Regions from separate parts of the Rothia sp. HMSC069C01 genome, predicted to be linked through region 2. Evidence: riboswitches for the same ligand, from Rfam matches in the RefSeq annotation. Region 2 holds a riboswitch; the other holds the start of a gene.

Region 1 (7,043 bases), on a different contig from region 2:
GTGTGATTACGCTGACCATTCCCCCGCAGGAAGTTATCACAAAAGATAACGTTCCTGCGCGCGTGAACGCGGTAGTACTTTTCCGTGTGATTAGTGCAAAAGACGCCGTACTTGAGGTCGAAAACTACCCGATCGCTACTTCTCAGATCGCTCAGACTACACTACGTTCACTGCTGGGGCGTGTGGATCTTGATACTTTGCTGGCGCATCGTGATGATTTGAATGCGGATTTGCAGAGCATTATTGATTCACGCACCCGCCCGTGGGGTATTAAAGTCGAGCTGGTTGAGATCAAGGATATTGAGATTCCTGAGGCCATGCAGCGCGCAATGGCTCGTGAGGCCGAGGCTGAACGTGAACGCCGCGCCAAGATCATTTCGGCACGTGGTGAGCTTGAGGCTTCATCTCAGCTTAAGGAGGCTTCTGATATTCTCAGTGATTCACCGGCTTCGTTACAGTTGCGGTATTTGCAGACTCTCTTGGAGTTGGGCGCTGATCAGAATTCGACGGTTGTTTTCCCGCTTCCGCTGGATATTGTGGGACCGCTTATGGGGGCTTTGAAGGGTGCTTCTCACGAGGAAAAGTAACAGCAGCCTTCGATAAATATCACAGAAATATCCGGAACAGTTCTTTCCCACAGACTCGGAAAATATAGCTTGTTCCGGATATTTCTTTAACCTATTCACCTCAGGGCGTAGAAATCGTGAAAATAAGCAAGGAACCTAGCAGCTCTACTTGAGGCTCGATATATTGGATTCCTAACTTTCCTGTTTATCGCACACAGATTGGATTTATCATGTCAAAGATTCTTGTTATTTCAGGTCACCCGAACCTGCCAGATTCCACCGCAAATAAGACGGTTCTTGATGCCGTAAAAAACCATTTTGGCGATGCGATAAACATGCGTGAACTCGACAAACTGTACGTGAATGGTAAATTCGATGTTCCAGCCGAGCAGAAGGCACTCGCGGAAGCAGATATCGTGGTGCTTCAGTTCCCTGTGTACTGGTATTCGATGCCGGGATTGCTGAAACAATGGATTGATGACGTTTTCGAGTATGGCTTCGCATACGGTTCGCAAGGCACGGCGCTGCGCGGTAAGAAGCTCTTGATTTCTGCAACTGCGGGAGCTCCCGAGAATATGTACCGTGATGCTTTGCCGTATGAGCTCACAACTACATACGCCGACTTTGGGAATACTGCCGCTTTCACGAGTATGGAGTTGGAAGAACCTATTTTCAGCTACGGCACATCAAGCGATCCGGGGAATGCCGCAGCGGTACGGGCTATTGGTGAGAATCATGGCACCAAGCTCATCGCCAGGTTAGAATCCTTGCGGGCTTAGTATATTGCGGTTGCTATTTTCTTTTTCGGCGCCATCGCATTAGGTATTTGTCATGCATTTTATGGGTAATGTTGTGCATCGTACACCTTCTGGAAAACTAAAAGCTTGTTAGCAGTATGTATTAGATTCGACATAATGTTCACAGGCAGACATAGGGAATAGCGTGCTAATATACGAAGGTGGCAAACTTGAGCTTATACTTGAATCAGCACTCACAAGCTCATGATTCTGATGTTTAATAGATTGGATGACTATGTCTAATATCCTGATTATTTCGGGGCACCCTGACCTTACGACTTCTAACGCTAACAAGGCTATTCTTGATGCCGTGCGGGCACGGTTCGGCGATAACGTCAAGATTCGTGAGCTCGACAAGCTGCGTGTAAACGGTAAGTTTGACGTACCTGCTGAGCAGAAGGCACTTGTGGAAGCAGACGTCATCGTTCTGCAGTTCCCGGTAATGTGGTATTCAATTTCTTCTCTGTTGAAGCAGTGGATTGACGACGTTTTCGAGTACGGCTTCGCGTATGGAGAAAACGGCACCGCTTTGCAGGGTAAGAAGCTTCTGATCTCTGCAACCGCTGGCGCTATTGAAGATGTCTACCGCACTATGCTGCCACGCGACGTATCTGCCACGTTGACCGAGTTTGAGAACACCGCAGCGTTCACCGGTATGCCTCTTGAAGAACCACTGTACAGCTACGGCACAACCGGCGACCCCGATAACCCCGCTGTTGCTCGCGCCATCGGTGAGGATCACGGCAAGCGCCTGATTGAGCGTCTGGAGACTCTGGGGGCATAGTCCCTTCTACGTGCTAAAAAGGCTCTTTATCCAAATCAAGCGGTGAAAAATACGCTTTATTTGGATAAAGAGCCTTTTTTACTTTTTCGCGTGGGGGCCGGACGGTGTGATTTTACCGCAACGCTCTATGAGCCTGGTCGAAAAAGTCACGTTCATATAGGCATGCGCTCATATATGCCTGCGCGGCGGCAACACGCTGACTGGGGGAAGCCTGCTCAAATGCTTCCTCAACAACCGCCACGCACCGGCGCACATCCGTAGCAAACTCTTCGCCGCCATACACCGAAATCCAAGCATTATACGGATGTTCCTCGTGGGTTTTCTCCAAGAGCCGGTAACCGATCTCAAGGTACAGCCAGTAGCATGGAAGCGCCGCAGCTGCGCCCACCACATAATCCTCGCCAGCAGCAGTAGCACGTAAAAAGTTCGTGTACCCCATTGTCACTGCCGAAGGTGCACCACGCCGAATACCACTCTGCTCCGCAGGAATAGCGGGATGCGCCGCCAACCATTCATCGTGCAAAAGCGATTCCTCAACAATTGCCGCCTGGGCACCCGCAGCCCAATGCACCTGACCTTGCGATGAGGTGGCACGTGCCGAAAGAGTAGCTAAGGTGCGAGAATACTGAGCAAGGTACTGTGCATCTTGGTCTAAATAGAAGCCGAATAAATCCTCGTCAAGCGTGCCGTCGCCCAGCCCACGAATAAAAGGCAAATCGAGAATGTCACGCCAAATATCACCGGTAGCTTGCCACAGGACGGCGGTCCACGGACCCGCCGGAGTTACCTTCGGGTCTGGGGATTTCCGCTGCGCGGGTTTCACCAAGTTCTTGGGGTTCTCACCTGTAAGCTCTTCAGCAACATACAAGTGTTCCCACGGTTTCGTATCGGCTGCATGTTCCAAACGGCGAGCGCGTGCCTGATGATCAACCGGCCCGTGACCCTGCCCGCTGCCCACGTGCAGTTCCTCACCAGCGATAATAGCTTCGTTGAGCCACCGGGTGCTCCATGCCAGCGCGTTCGTGAGCACTTGTGCGTTCAGCTCTTTATTGCCGTTCATACGGGCAAGTCCAAGGCGGGTAGCAAGACTTGATGAGAGCGAGCACCCGGTACCGTGGGTATTCTTCGTTTGGACGCGAGCAGTAGCCACATGTGTATGAGTTCCATCAGGAAAAACAGCCGAGTTTCCGGCGTCCTCCCCCGTCAGGTGACCGCCCTTAACAATCACGATCGTGCCAGTGCTCCCCGCGAGCTGAGCCGCCTGGTGATGCGCCTCCTTCAAAGTCTGGGCAGGGTTGCTCTCACAGAGCACCGCGAGTTCGGCGATATTCGGAGTGATAACATCTGCCTGCGCCACCAATTCGCGCAGTGCCTGCTCGGCGTCTTGACTAATCAGGCGATCGCCACTGGAGGCAACCATCACCGGATCAAGTACCACCACTGGTACCGGATGTTCTGCAAGCCAGGTCTTGACGGTAGTGATAGTTTCAACATCGCCGAGCATACCGATTTTAACGGCATCCACAGTCACATCGTCGAAAACTGCCGCAAGCTGTTCTTGTAAAAACTCGGTGGGTGGAGCAAAAATGCTGCGAACCCCTTGTGTATTCTGTGCGACAAGCGCGGTTGTGGCGCACATACCGTAACCACCGCTTGCGGCAATAGACTTGAGATCAGCTTGGATTCCAGCACCGCCTGTAGGGTCGGTTCCGGCAATGGAAAGCACACGAGGCGTAGATGTGTTTAATAGCGTCATAGCTATAAGTCTCCTTGGGATGGGCGTGGCATCGCTGCAAACGCACCACGCTATCTAGATAATGATGAATCGGATGTTTCAGAAAGAAGGTTAAGGCTGCTCTGCCACAGTTCGATATCCCTTCGCTAGTTCTAACTAGAGCAGGTTCAATGGGTATATCTCAGCTCCAGACAACAGCGCCGTGCTGTGTATCCGTTACAAAATGGAGCACCCCATATCGCGTTTTCACTGTAGCATATACCGTTGGGCTCAATAGGTTCACGGACTTTATATGTCATTGCCGTGCACATATCTCTAAGTTTTGGTAATTTTCAAACTCTTATAAAGTAATATTTCTTATTCTTGACATGTAACAGTACTGTTGAAAAGGGTCGCGCTCCCCTGCGGCCTGCTGTATATTCACCCAACCACGAAAGTTCACTGATGAGCATTCCTGCCCTTAGGCACAACAGCGTGCCTCAAAAAGTCCTCAACCGTCGTGCCCTGATAGCCTTCGCATCGGGGATCTGCGTTACTGAGTTCCTGACCGCTTGCGGAGAGCAAACACATGATACGGCACCTGCTCGTGCCGAAACATCCGACACCACAGACGGTAGCTCCAGCCCACATGGTACCGAATCTGCCTCACCTGAGGCCCAGGCGCATCCGACCTTCACTAAGGGTTATTCTGGTGGCTCTGAAGCGCCCAAAGGTGAGTACCGTCCCGCAGACGAAAAAGGACCCGCGCAGAACGTCCCCAAGCCCAAAAAGCCCGAAGATATTGGGATTGAGACACCGGAGGCGCTTTTTCACTTTATTCAGTATTGGAACGACCTGCGGAATTACGCTATACAGACTGGAGACGTACAACCATATGCTGACTATACGTCTGAAGGTTATAAAGAAGAGGAAGAGATTGCCAACTATATCTATAGGCTCTACCAAAAGGGAGGATGGGCAGTTGGTGGTACTAGAAAACTCACCTTTGACCCGTCCACTCTGATATCGCCAAGCGATCACGTTTACCTCATCATCGGAAATATTATCGCTAACGACGTCGTCTACTTAGATAACGAAGACTATAAGACCCATACCTATCCCTTGTCCGAACAAAATAAGAACACTATCGAATTCGGTATCGTTTTCAAATCAACTGGTCACTGGGCATTTGCTGGGATGGAAAAAGTTGAGCTCAAATAAGAAACGCGTTTTTTGCGCTATAACAGTAATTTTCTTCTGTACAGTGTCATACTCTTCTTCTGCTGCAAACGATTATTCAGGCAATATCCACGGAGGTAAACTCACGGTTAAGGGAACCTCGTCTTCCAGCAATTCACAACAGCCTAACGAACCTCATACGGTACCTCAACAAAGTAATGGATATCGAGATACTGACGCGAAGCAAGGTATCGCCGATACAGGCTCTAACGCTCCCGCAACCGTGAGTAGTGTAGGAAATACCTTCGATGTCTACAATGGCAATGCTTCAAAAGATGCGCCCTGTCTCTACCAAGGGAAACCCGGTAAAGTAGCCCGTGTTCCCCTACCCATTGACGATTCAGGCAACTATAAACAATACGGTGTCGTTCAGTCAGGAAACGGCGGTATAACGTGCGTTCCCAACGATCCTGCAGACCAAAACACACCTGAAAACGAACCTACTGCCGATAACGCCCAAGTTCGCACCCAAAAGATAGAGCACCAGGTTCGGGAGCAACTCGCCGAACTTACCACCACAAAACCCGCACTACATTTCGACGGGCATGAGCCCCACGTCAATACCGGGATCAACACAAACTTCTATGTGACCGGTGTTAAAACCGAAGCACGTGATACTACTATCCTCGATGAAGAAGTCACGATAGAAGCTGTTCCCGTTGCCTATACCTATGAGTACGGTGCCGGCGACCCTGTGTACACAACGCGGGATTCAGGAACCGCGCAAGGCTCTGTCTGGGACAAGAGCAAACGTAACTTTAAACCCACCGACACCAGCTATGCTTTCAAAGAATCCGGCAACTATCATGCTTACGTTACTGCCACCTATCAGGGTCGGTACCGTCTCAAAGGTGGAGATTGGAATATTGTTGGCTCGCTTACGGTTCGCAGTGATCCCACTCTAGTACGCGTGTGGGATACCGAGGTGCATTCTGTAGGTAAAACCTGCCACGAAGACCCTGGTGCTCGAGGATGCCCAGCACATCCGGATGAGCCCGATCGTAATAACCCGAATCCAAAGTTAACGCAGCCTGATCCGGTGACAGGGCAGCATTGGCATCGCGATGACTCGGGAGCAGGCGATACCGAATGGCGGCTCCATAAGAAAAAATAAATCCCAACTAACTCTATAACCTGTCCGAGCGTCGTACACTTTTCTTCTCTATCGTGCCGTTGTGCCCATCTACGAGAGGGGCAGAGAGTGTACGGCTTTTGACTATCATCTTCTAGGTCAGAGCGAAAATCTCAGCGGGCGTGCCCTCAGCAGTAATCATGCCTTCCTGAAGCAAAACGGCGCGGTCTGCCAGAGAGGCGATACGCGCATCGTGCGAAATAATCAACACAGCACGATTCGCGAGCACGGCCTGTAATGATTCGGTCGCGTTCACAAGCTCAAGCTGGGTGGTCGATTCATCAAGAATCACCGCGTGAGGGTTTGCCGCGACGATGCGCGCTAAAGCAAGCTGCTGAATCTGGTCACGGGTGAGTTCGTGCTCTCCCGTACCGATGCGCGTCTTCAACCCTTGGGGAAGCTCACGCCACCAACGAGCGCTAACAGCATCCAGAGCTTCACCGATCTGTTTCTCGGTGGCTTCTGGTACTACAGCGGTGAAATTATCAATAACGGTACCAAAGAAAATATGCGCTTCTTGGGTACAAACCAGTAGTCGCGGCCTACCATCTTCGTACTTGTCGGTTGGAAATTCCCCATTGCCAACTGGTTTTCCCAGCACACGGATTGTACCGTCAAGCGCGCTCAAGGAACCACCAATGAGCCTTGCAAACGTGGTTTTTCCTGAGCCAGAACGCCCAACTAACGCTAAGCACTCCCCAGGCGCAATCTTTAGATTAATATCAGTCAGTACAAGCGCATCTGAAGAATAACCGTACGACACATGGGAGCATTCGATTACATGTGTGGTATTCCCCAAAGTTTCATGATG
Region 2 (7,043 bases):
TGAGCTGCCGTCGGCGTGCCCGTAACTGTTTTTTGCTCGGAAATTCCCGCGTAATCACAAGGTTTTCGGCGCTCAGGAGTATGCGCCCACTCGGTGCCGCAGCAGCGGCGGGTTCGGGAACATACCCGGGTACCCACACACCGTTAGCGATGAGGGTTTCGCGGGCTTGGGCGAGCACAGTTTCGGGTGCGCCGTCGTGGGTGATACCTCCGTCGGCACCAAGCACGATAACGCGGTCCATATGCTGCGCCCACACGCCCACCCGGTGTTCGACGACGATCAGGGTGGCGCCGGTTGCCGTGACCGCCTGCACCACGGCATCACGCACCTGTTGAACGCCCTCGGGGTCGAGGTTCGCGGTGGGTTCGTCCAGCAGAATGGCGCGCGGGTGCATCGCCAGGATCCCGGCGAGCCCCAGGCGTTGTTTCTGCCCGCCCGAAAGCGCATTCGTGGGATGCTCATGCGGCAGGTAGTCGAGCCCGACGGCGGCGAGCGCATCATCAACGCGCGCCCAGATTTCTTCGCATGCGACCGCAAGGTTTTCGGGGCCGAAGGCTACGTCATCGCCCACGCGGGCGAGCACGACCGATGATTCTGGGTCTTGCTGCATGAGCCCGATGAGTCCGCGTGCGTCTTCGGGGTCTACGCCGTCGATGCGCGCGCTACCGCTTTGGCTCTGCCCGTCGTGATCGTGCAGCACCCCGGCGATAGCGTGCAGGAGCGTTGATTTTCCTGCGCCGGAGGGCCCCAGCAGCAGTACTTTCTGCCCGGGTTCGATGCGCAGGTTCACGTTCGAGAACGCGGGTTTTTCGCGCCCGGGGTGGTGCCAACCGAAGTTGTGAAGGTCGATTGCGGCACCGCGGGCGGGCGCATCGGGGGCGGTAGTGTGGGGTTCGGTCATAGTTGCACCCTGGGTTGCAGGTGGTTCAGGATGTTCCGTGTTTGAGGGTTTGAGCGTTGAGATAGGCTGTGACATACGCCTGCCTGTCTATTATCCGCGTGCGGTACGTGCCTGCACGCCGGAGGCCAGTGAGGCGAGTACCCCGGTTTTAGCGAGTGCTTTCGTGAGTCCCCAGGAGAGTACCCCGGCGAGTACAATTCCTGAGACGACCGCACATACCACGTAGATGACGGCTTTGAAGATTTCCATGTCTGGGTAGTAGATGATGATTTCGTTGACGCCCATGAAGAGCCCGCTCAGTGCGCCCGCGAAGGCTGCTGTGCTGAGGTTCCAGACGCGGTACCCGAACACGGCGAAGGCGATTTCCGCGCCAATTCCCTGGAAGAATCCGGCGATGAGGATTGATTGGCTCCAGGCGCCTCCGGTGAGGAATACGGAGATGACGGCGGCGACGATTTCGCAGTAGAGCGCGGCGCCGGGTTTGCGGATAAGGTACCCGCCGAGTACACCGGCGAGCAGCCACATACCGGCGACGATGGGTCGGTATTCGGGAACCGCCGCGAAGAGCGTTTTAGTGGCGGGGTCTACGGCAATATCCCAGATCCAGAAGATTACCGCGCAGGCGGCGGCGATCACAGAGACGATAACGATTTCATTGACCCGCCAGCTGAGGCGAGATTTTTGAGACATATTTTCCTCCCATGATTGGAAGGGGAACATCCACACCCGTTGCGGGTGGGGTGTTGAGAAAAACATATTTCGACTCCCTACGCCGGTACTAACCGGATCAGGTTCGAGGGTCTGCGTTGCACTCTCAGCGCCCGTCTGCGGCGCTCCCCTGTCGTGTTGCTTCGAGAATTCGAAGCTTATAAACGTTTACATTCTATGCCGTGTGAGTCGTTTTCTGTGAGTTCGTTGAGTTTTTGAATCGGTTTATGACAAGAACGTGCGGCAGGTCGGTAATATGATTCCTTGATTTGCCGCTGGTATACACCTTTCAGGCCCGCAATACTGTGCTTTTTCTCACATTCTAGAGTTTTTACCCTAATTTTTCGTGTATGCGCGCGTTAAAACAGGTCATATTCTCTGCATCTAAGTCGCAAAGCCGATAGGCTAGGGATAGTCACTTCTGATTTTTGAGGAGAATATATGAACCCCATAGCAAGGATTGCTATCACCGGTGCCAATATGGCCGCCGCCGCCTTGGCAAGCAAGGGTCTTGGTGCAGCGTGGAAGCGTGTGACCGGTAACGAACCTCCTACCACCGACCCCGAGTCCGAAGACACTCTGCGCCATGTTATTGTGTGGAGCGTCGTGACTTCCGTGGTAGGTGCCCTGGTAAGCGTCGGTATTACCCGCGCACAGCGCCGTTTCTTCTCGTAATTTCACGGTGTATTTGGATGGATGCGCCGCCCCCGCAGCCTTCAGGCTGTAGCGGTGTGCGCATCTTTTCCAATGTGCTGAATAGTCTGCCTGCTCAGAAGAGAATAAGGCGCTTGGCACGCTGGGAGGCGATGCCTACGGCAATGTCGCCGGGGGTAAGCTGCGAAACCAGCACCAGATTGAGGGCGCCTAGCTGCGTCTTACACGAAAGTGAACACATCCGTTATGACCTCACACGTTCCCGATCACAGTAACAGCCGCCGTTCGGTCACGTCCTGGGTGCTGTGGGATGTTGGTTCATCAAGTTTTGGCACTATCATGATGACCTTCATCTTCACGGTCTACCTCACGAGCTCCTATTTCGGGTCTACCGAAAGTGCTTCTGCGGCTCTCTCTTTAGGATTGACTGTCTCCGGGGTCTGCATTGCGTTTTTTGCTCCGGTCAGCGGCCAGCGCGCCGACAAATCCGGTACAGGTATCTTCTGGTTGGGTGTGAACACGCTCAGCATGGTGCTTCTTTCCGCCCTGTGTTTTTTCGTGGAACCTAACCCTGGGCACCTGTGGTTAGGCGTGATCCTGATTTCTGCGGCGAATATCTTCAGCGAATTTGCCGCCGTGAACTATAACGCCGTGCTGCCGCGAGTTTCAACCCCGAATAATATTGGTAAAATCTCTGGAATCGGCTGGTCGGCGGGTTATGTGGGCGGCCTGGTGGCTCTGCTTATCGTGTTGTGGGGATTTATTTTTGAGCCTAACGGGCTGCACCTGAGCACCGATAACGCTTTCAATATTCGTGCGGTAACGTTGTTTTCCGCCCTGTGGTGCCTGGTCTTCTGCGCCCCCATCCTGATTCGGATGCGCCGACGCAAACACGTGTTGCCAGAGGTGCTGCCCACCCGCGAGCTCAGGTTCCTAGAGCGCGGTCTCTCGCGTCTTTCCCCAGCGCGGCAGGGAGGACTATTCGCCTCCTATAAGGAACTGTGGCGCACCATTGTCAGACTTCGTAAAACTGCCCCTCAGACTCTCTATTTCCTGTGTGCCAGTGCTATCTTCCGCGATGGTTTAGCCGGTATCTTCACCTTCGGCGGCGTGCTGGCGGCCGGTTCTTTCGGGTTCAGTACTTCGGATGTCATTATTTTTGGTGTTGCCGCCAATGGTGTTGCCGCCGTAGGCGCGGTGCTGGGCGGGTATCTGGATGACTATCTGGGGCCCAAAAAGATCATTATTGTCTCGCTGGTAGGCATTCTGATTGCAGCCGTGCCCCTGCTCTTGTTCCCCTACCCTATGACCTTCTGGATTTGTGCGCTCATTCTCGCCCTTTTCGTGGGACCCGCGCAGTCCTCCTCGCGTACCTTCTTGGCGCGTATCGCCGATCCCGGTACGGAAGGTGAGCTCTTCGGTCTGTATTCGACAACAGGTCGCGCAACTAGCTTCTTGTCCCCCTTGCTCTTCGGCCTGTTCGTCACGATTTTTAATGCTCAGGTGTGGGGTATTCTCGGCATTATGGTCGTGGTGCTGGCGGGCCTGCTGCTGGCCCTGCCGTTAGAATCGCCACAAGCGCTTCACCTGCGCAAGGCACGCCGCGCCGAAAAGAAAGTTTCCAAGGCGGCGCAACGGTAGCTCTTTACCCGTTTCCCCTAAACTCGTGCGCCCCTCAACCTACGAGTCTTAAACCCGCGAGCAGATAGCGGATTGCTATCTGTTCGCGTATTTATTGGGTTTGTTTAGTTCGAGTCTTCTTCGGTATACAGCGGGTCGTCTACGGTGCGCATCGTGAGTATGCCGCTTTCAGACAGCTGCTCAACAACCTGGCGATGCGCATCCTCGGGCAGCCCCTCAAACAGCTCGCGCATAGCCTCGTAGTGCTCCCGAACCGTCAGCTCGTGAGCGGCGTTAATCCAGCACTCTGCCGCGAATGCGGAAAGCTCATCCAGTGAATCTCCGTGATGCAGCAGGAATCTTTCTCCATCCACCAGGTACCCGGTGGTACCAAACATGCGCTGAAGAACCCGCGTGCCGTTAGGGTATACGTTCGGCAAGCGGTCGGGTGTTTCAAAGGTCTCGTACTCGTCCACTCTCTCGGAGTTCGGGAGCACAGCATTCTCGGCGAGAAGTTCACGCACGAGCGGCTCAATATCTTCAACCTCGGAATACACCAGCCGCCATACGCCGCCGCACTGCTCAAACAGGCGAATAATCGAGAGCACACCCTCGGGGTTGAGCGCCACGCCGGAGGTCTGCTCGGCAATCGACATGAGCGCATCCCCCAGGCTCACACGCTCAAGATAGGGTTTCGTGGGCTCATCGGTGCGCCCCACCATGACGACGCGAGCGGCTGTATAGCTCGTATCCTCACAGTCCGCCGCGTTCAGACCCAGATCCACAGGGTTGCGCTGTTCCTTCGGCTCGTCGTCAGAAACAACCAGCGACAGCGGCTTCGGGTAGGGGTAAATCTCGCGGTCGGCGCCCACGATCGTGGTTTCGTCCGTAAGATAGGTGAACTTCTTCCCCAGATACTGCGCGGCAGTCGTCTTCCCCCGCCCCGAAGCACCCACCAGCACCAGCGCGCGCTTCGTAGCGGGGTCGCCAATGGCGGCGGCATGCAGCATGGTGCGCTTACCCGCCAACTGCTGAATCATAGCAACCGTCAGGTTAGACGTCAGAGTCTCCAACGCCTGCTTCTCGTTCTGAATATTAAGAATCTGCAGAATCCCGAACGGGTTCACCAGGTCGGGGTGCTCGTCAAACAGATTCACACTCCCGTCCGTGAGCACAATAGCGTGCGCCACGGACTGGGTTGCCTCAAGGGCATCATGCACACTATCGAAGAGGCGCGGGGCTAGGCTCCCCCAGGTCTGTACGATCTGCTCGCGCAGCGCATCTGGAACACCGGGGCCAAAAATAACCTTCAGATCGGCACCGGCAGGGCTTAAAGCCATTGTCTTGAACGACAAGGTATCTCCTTGAAAAAATCATGCGGACGGCGACTAGTCGCCAGATTTCTCAACGGGGATCTCTGTACGGTGAAAGTTCAGGTAGCTGCGCGATGCGGTCGGCCCGCGCTGCCCCTGGTAGCGGTTTCCGTATGCGCCGGAACCATACGGATGCTCAGTCTCGCTTGTGAGCCGGAAGAAACACAGCTGACCGACCTTAGACCCGGGCCACAGCATGACCGGCAGGGTCGCCATATTAGACAGTTCCAGGGTCACGTGCCCTGAAAATCCGGGGTCAATGAACCCTGCGGTTGAGTGGGTCAAAAGCCCCAAACGCCCGAGTGAAGACTTACCTTCCAGGCGAGCCGCCACATCCGCAGGCAGGGTCACCTGTTCGTAGGTGGAACCGAGCACAAACTCGCCAGGATGCAGAATAAAAGGCTCGTCGGGGGCAACTTCCACCAGACGAGTCAGTTCCTCCTGCTCCTGCGACGGGTCAATATGCGGGTACTTATGGTTGTCAAACAGACGGAAAAAGCGGTCGATGCGCACATCGACGCTCGCCGGCTGAATCATCGAATCATCAAACGGCTCAAGTACGATACGGCCGTCAGCAATTTCTCGTCGAATATCGCGGTCTGAAATAAGCACACTCTAAGGATACCGACTCCAGACTCCATACTTCACCATTGCTCAAAAAGAACAGCCGACAAATCAAAAATAAAAATCTGCGGCAAAGTGTGCGAACCGAGGCAGCACACGCTACACTAGGTTAAGTCCGATCACGGATGCGCGGCTGTAGCTCAATGGTAGAGCGCACGCTTCCCAAGCCTGATACGCGGGTTCGATTCCCGTCAGCCGCTCCACTTGTGTCTCCAGCCTAACGGCTGGAGACCTCTTTTTAAGGCTTCCGGGGGAATCGCTTCCAGGCGCGGATTTGGTACCTCGCTCGCTCGGAATCCGCACCCTCCAGCCCGTCAGCCGCTCACATAAACCCCTAGCTCCTGTTAGGGGTTTTCGTGTGCCCAATTTTAGACGGGAATCACTTCCAGGCACGGATTTGGTACCTCGCTCACTCGGAATCCGCACTTCCAGCCCGTCAGCCGCTCTCAAAAGTTCTGGTATTTGCCAGGGCTTTTTTATTTTCCTCAGCTAGCCCCACGAGCAGGTGGTTTTTGGCCGAGCAGGTAGTATTTTCCTACCTTTTCGGTCAAAAACTACCTGCTCGCGGATTCAGGCAGCATGTCAAAGCAATAAAAACGCCGCCAAGAACCACGATAAAGGTTGTGTGCTAGCCTGAGTGGGAAACATCTGCGTGTGCCGCATCGTCGCAAAATCACCGCAACACCCGCATGAGCACGCAGGAAACACTACTTTCACAGTCGAATCGTGATCCCATGACACCCAACAGCACCGCCGGAACCGCCACACCTATAGACCTTTCGCTGTATCTGGTCACCGGCAAAAACCCCGTCGAAACGGTGCAGCGGGCACGGCATGCCACCTGCATACAGGTGCGCTCCAAACCCATCAGCGCCCGCGACCTGTACGCCCTTGCCGAAGAGATTGCGCGCATCGCACTCCCCCACCAGAAGATACTGATCGATGACCGGGTGGATGTTGCCCTTGCCCTGCGCGCTCGCGGGGTACGCATCGACGGGGTACATATAGGTCAAGACGATCTGCCCATCGCCGATGCCCGCCGTCTGCTGGGTGAGCACGCCATTATTGGTCTCACGACCGGCACTCGCGAGCTTGTTGAGCGCGCCAACACCGTTGCGCACCTGATCGACTACATTGGTGCCGGACCGTTCCGCCCCTCCCCG

The links. Region 2 has a riboswitch for thiamine pyrophosphate ahead of HMPREF2981_RS02270 (ECF transporter S component). Riboswitches for the same ligand answer to the same signal wherever they lie in the genome.
Region 1: linked by a shared signal. The riboswitch ahead of HMPREF2981_RS09315 (bifunctional hydroxymethylpyrimidine kinase/phosphomethylpyrimidine kinase) and the one ahead of HMPREF2981_RS02270 (ECF transporter S component) in region 2 are both predicted to bind thiamine pyrophosphate.

What each region holds. Positions count from the first base shown of each region.
Region 1 is NZ_KV817408.1:605,983-613,025, forward strand. Features, by position in the region: gene HMPREF2981_RS09300 (slipin family protein) at 1-587, shown strand, start outside; gene HMPREF2981_RS09305 (NAD(P)H-dependent oxidoreductase) at 797-1,345, shown strand; gene HMPREF2981_RS09310 (NAD(P)H-dependent oxidoreductase) at 1,599-2,147, shown strand; gene HMPREF2981_RS09315 (bifunctional hydroxymethylpyrimidine kinase/phosphomethylpyrimidine kinase) at 2,260-3,903, opposite strand; TPP riboswitch at 4,004-4,128, opposite strand; gene HMPREF2981_RS09320 (DUF6318 family protein) at 4,327-5,082, shown strand; gene HMPREF2981_RS09325 (hypothetical protein) at 5,126-6,214, shown strand; gene HMPREF2981_RS09330 (ABC transporter ATP-binding protein) at 6,327-7,043, opposite strand, start outside.
Region 2 is NZ_KV817381.1:40,263-47,305, reverse strand. Features, by position in the region: gene HMPREF2981_RS02275 (ABC transporter ATP-binding protein) at 1-901, opposite strand, end outside; gene HMPREF2981_RS02270 (ECF transporter S component) at 992-1,591, opposite strand; TPP riboswitch at 1,649-1,751, opposite strand; gene HMPREF2981_RS02265 (DUF4235 domain-containing protein) at 2,051-2,284, shown strand; gene HMPREF2981_RS11175 (hypothetical protein) at 2,379-2,504, opposite strand; gene HMPREF2981_RS02260 (MFS transporter) at 2,510-3,904, shown strand; gene HMPREF2981_RS02255 (hypothetical protein) at 4,009-5,238, opposite strand; gene dcd (dCTP deaminase) at 5,272-5,868, opposite strand; tRNA gene HMPREF2981_RS02245 (tRNA-Gly) at 6,010-6,083, shown strand; gene HMPREF2981_RS02240 (thiamine phosphate synthase) at 6,615-7,043, shown strand, end outside.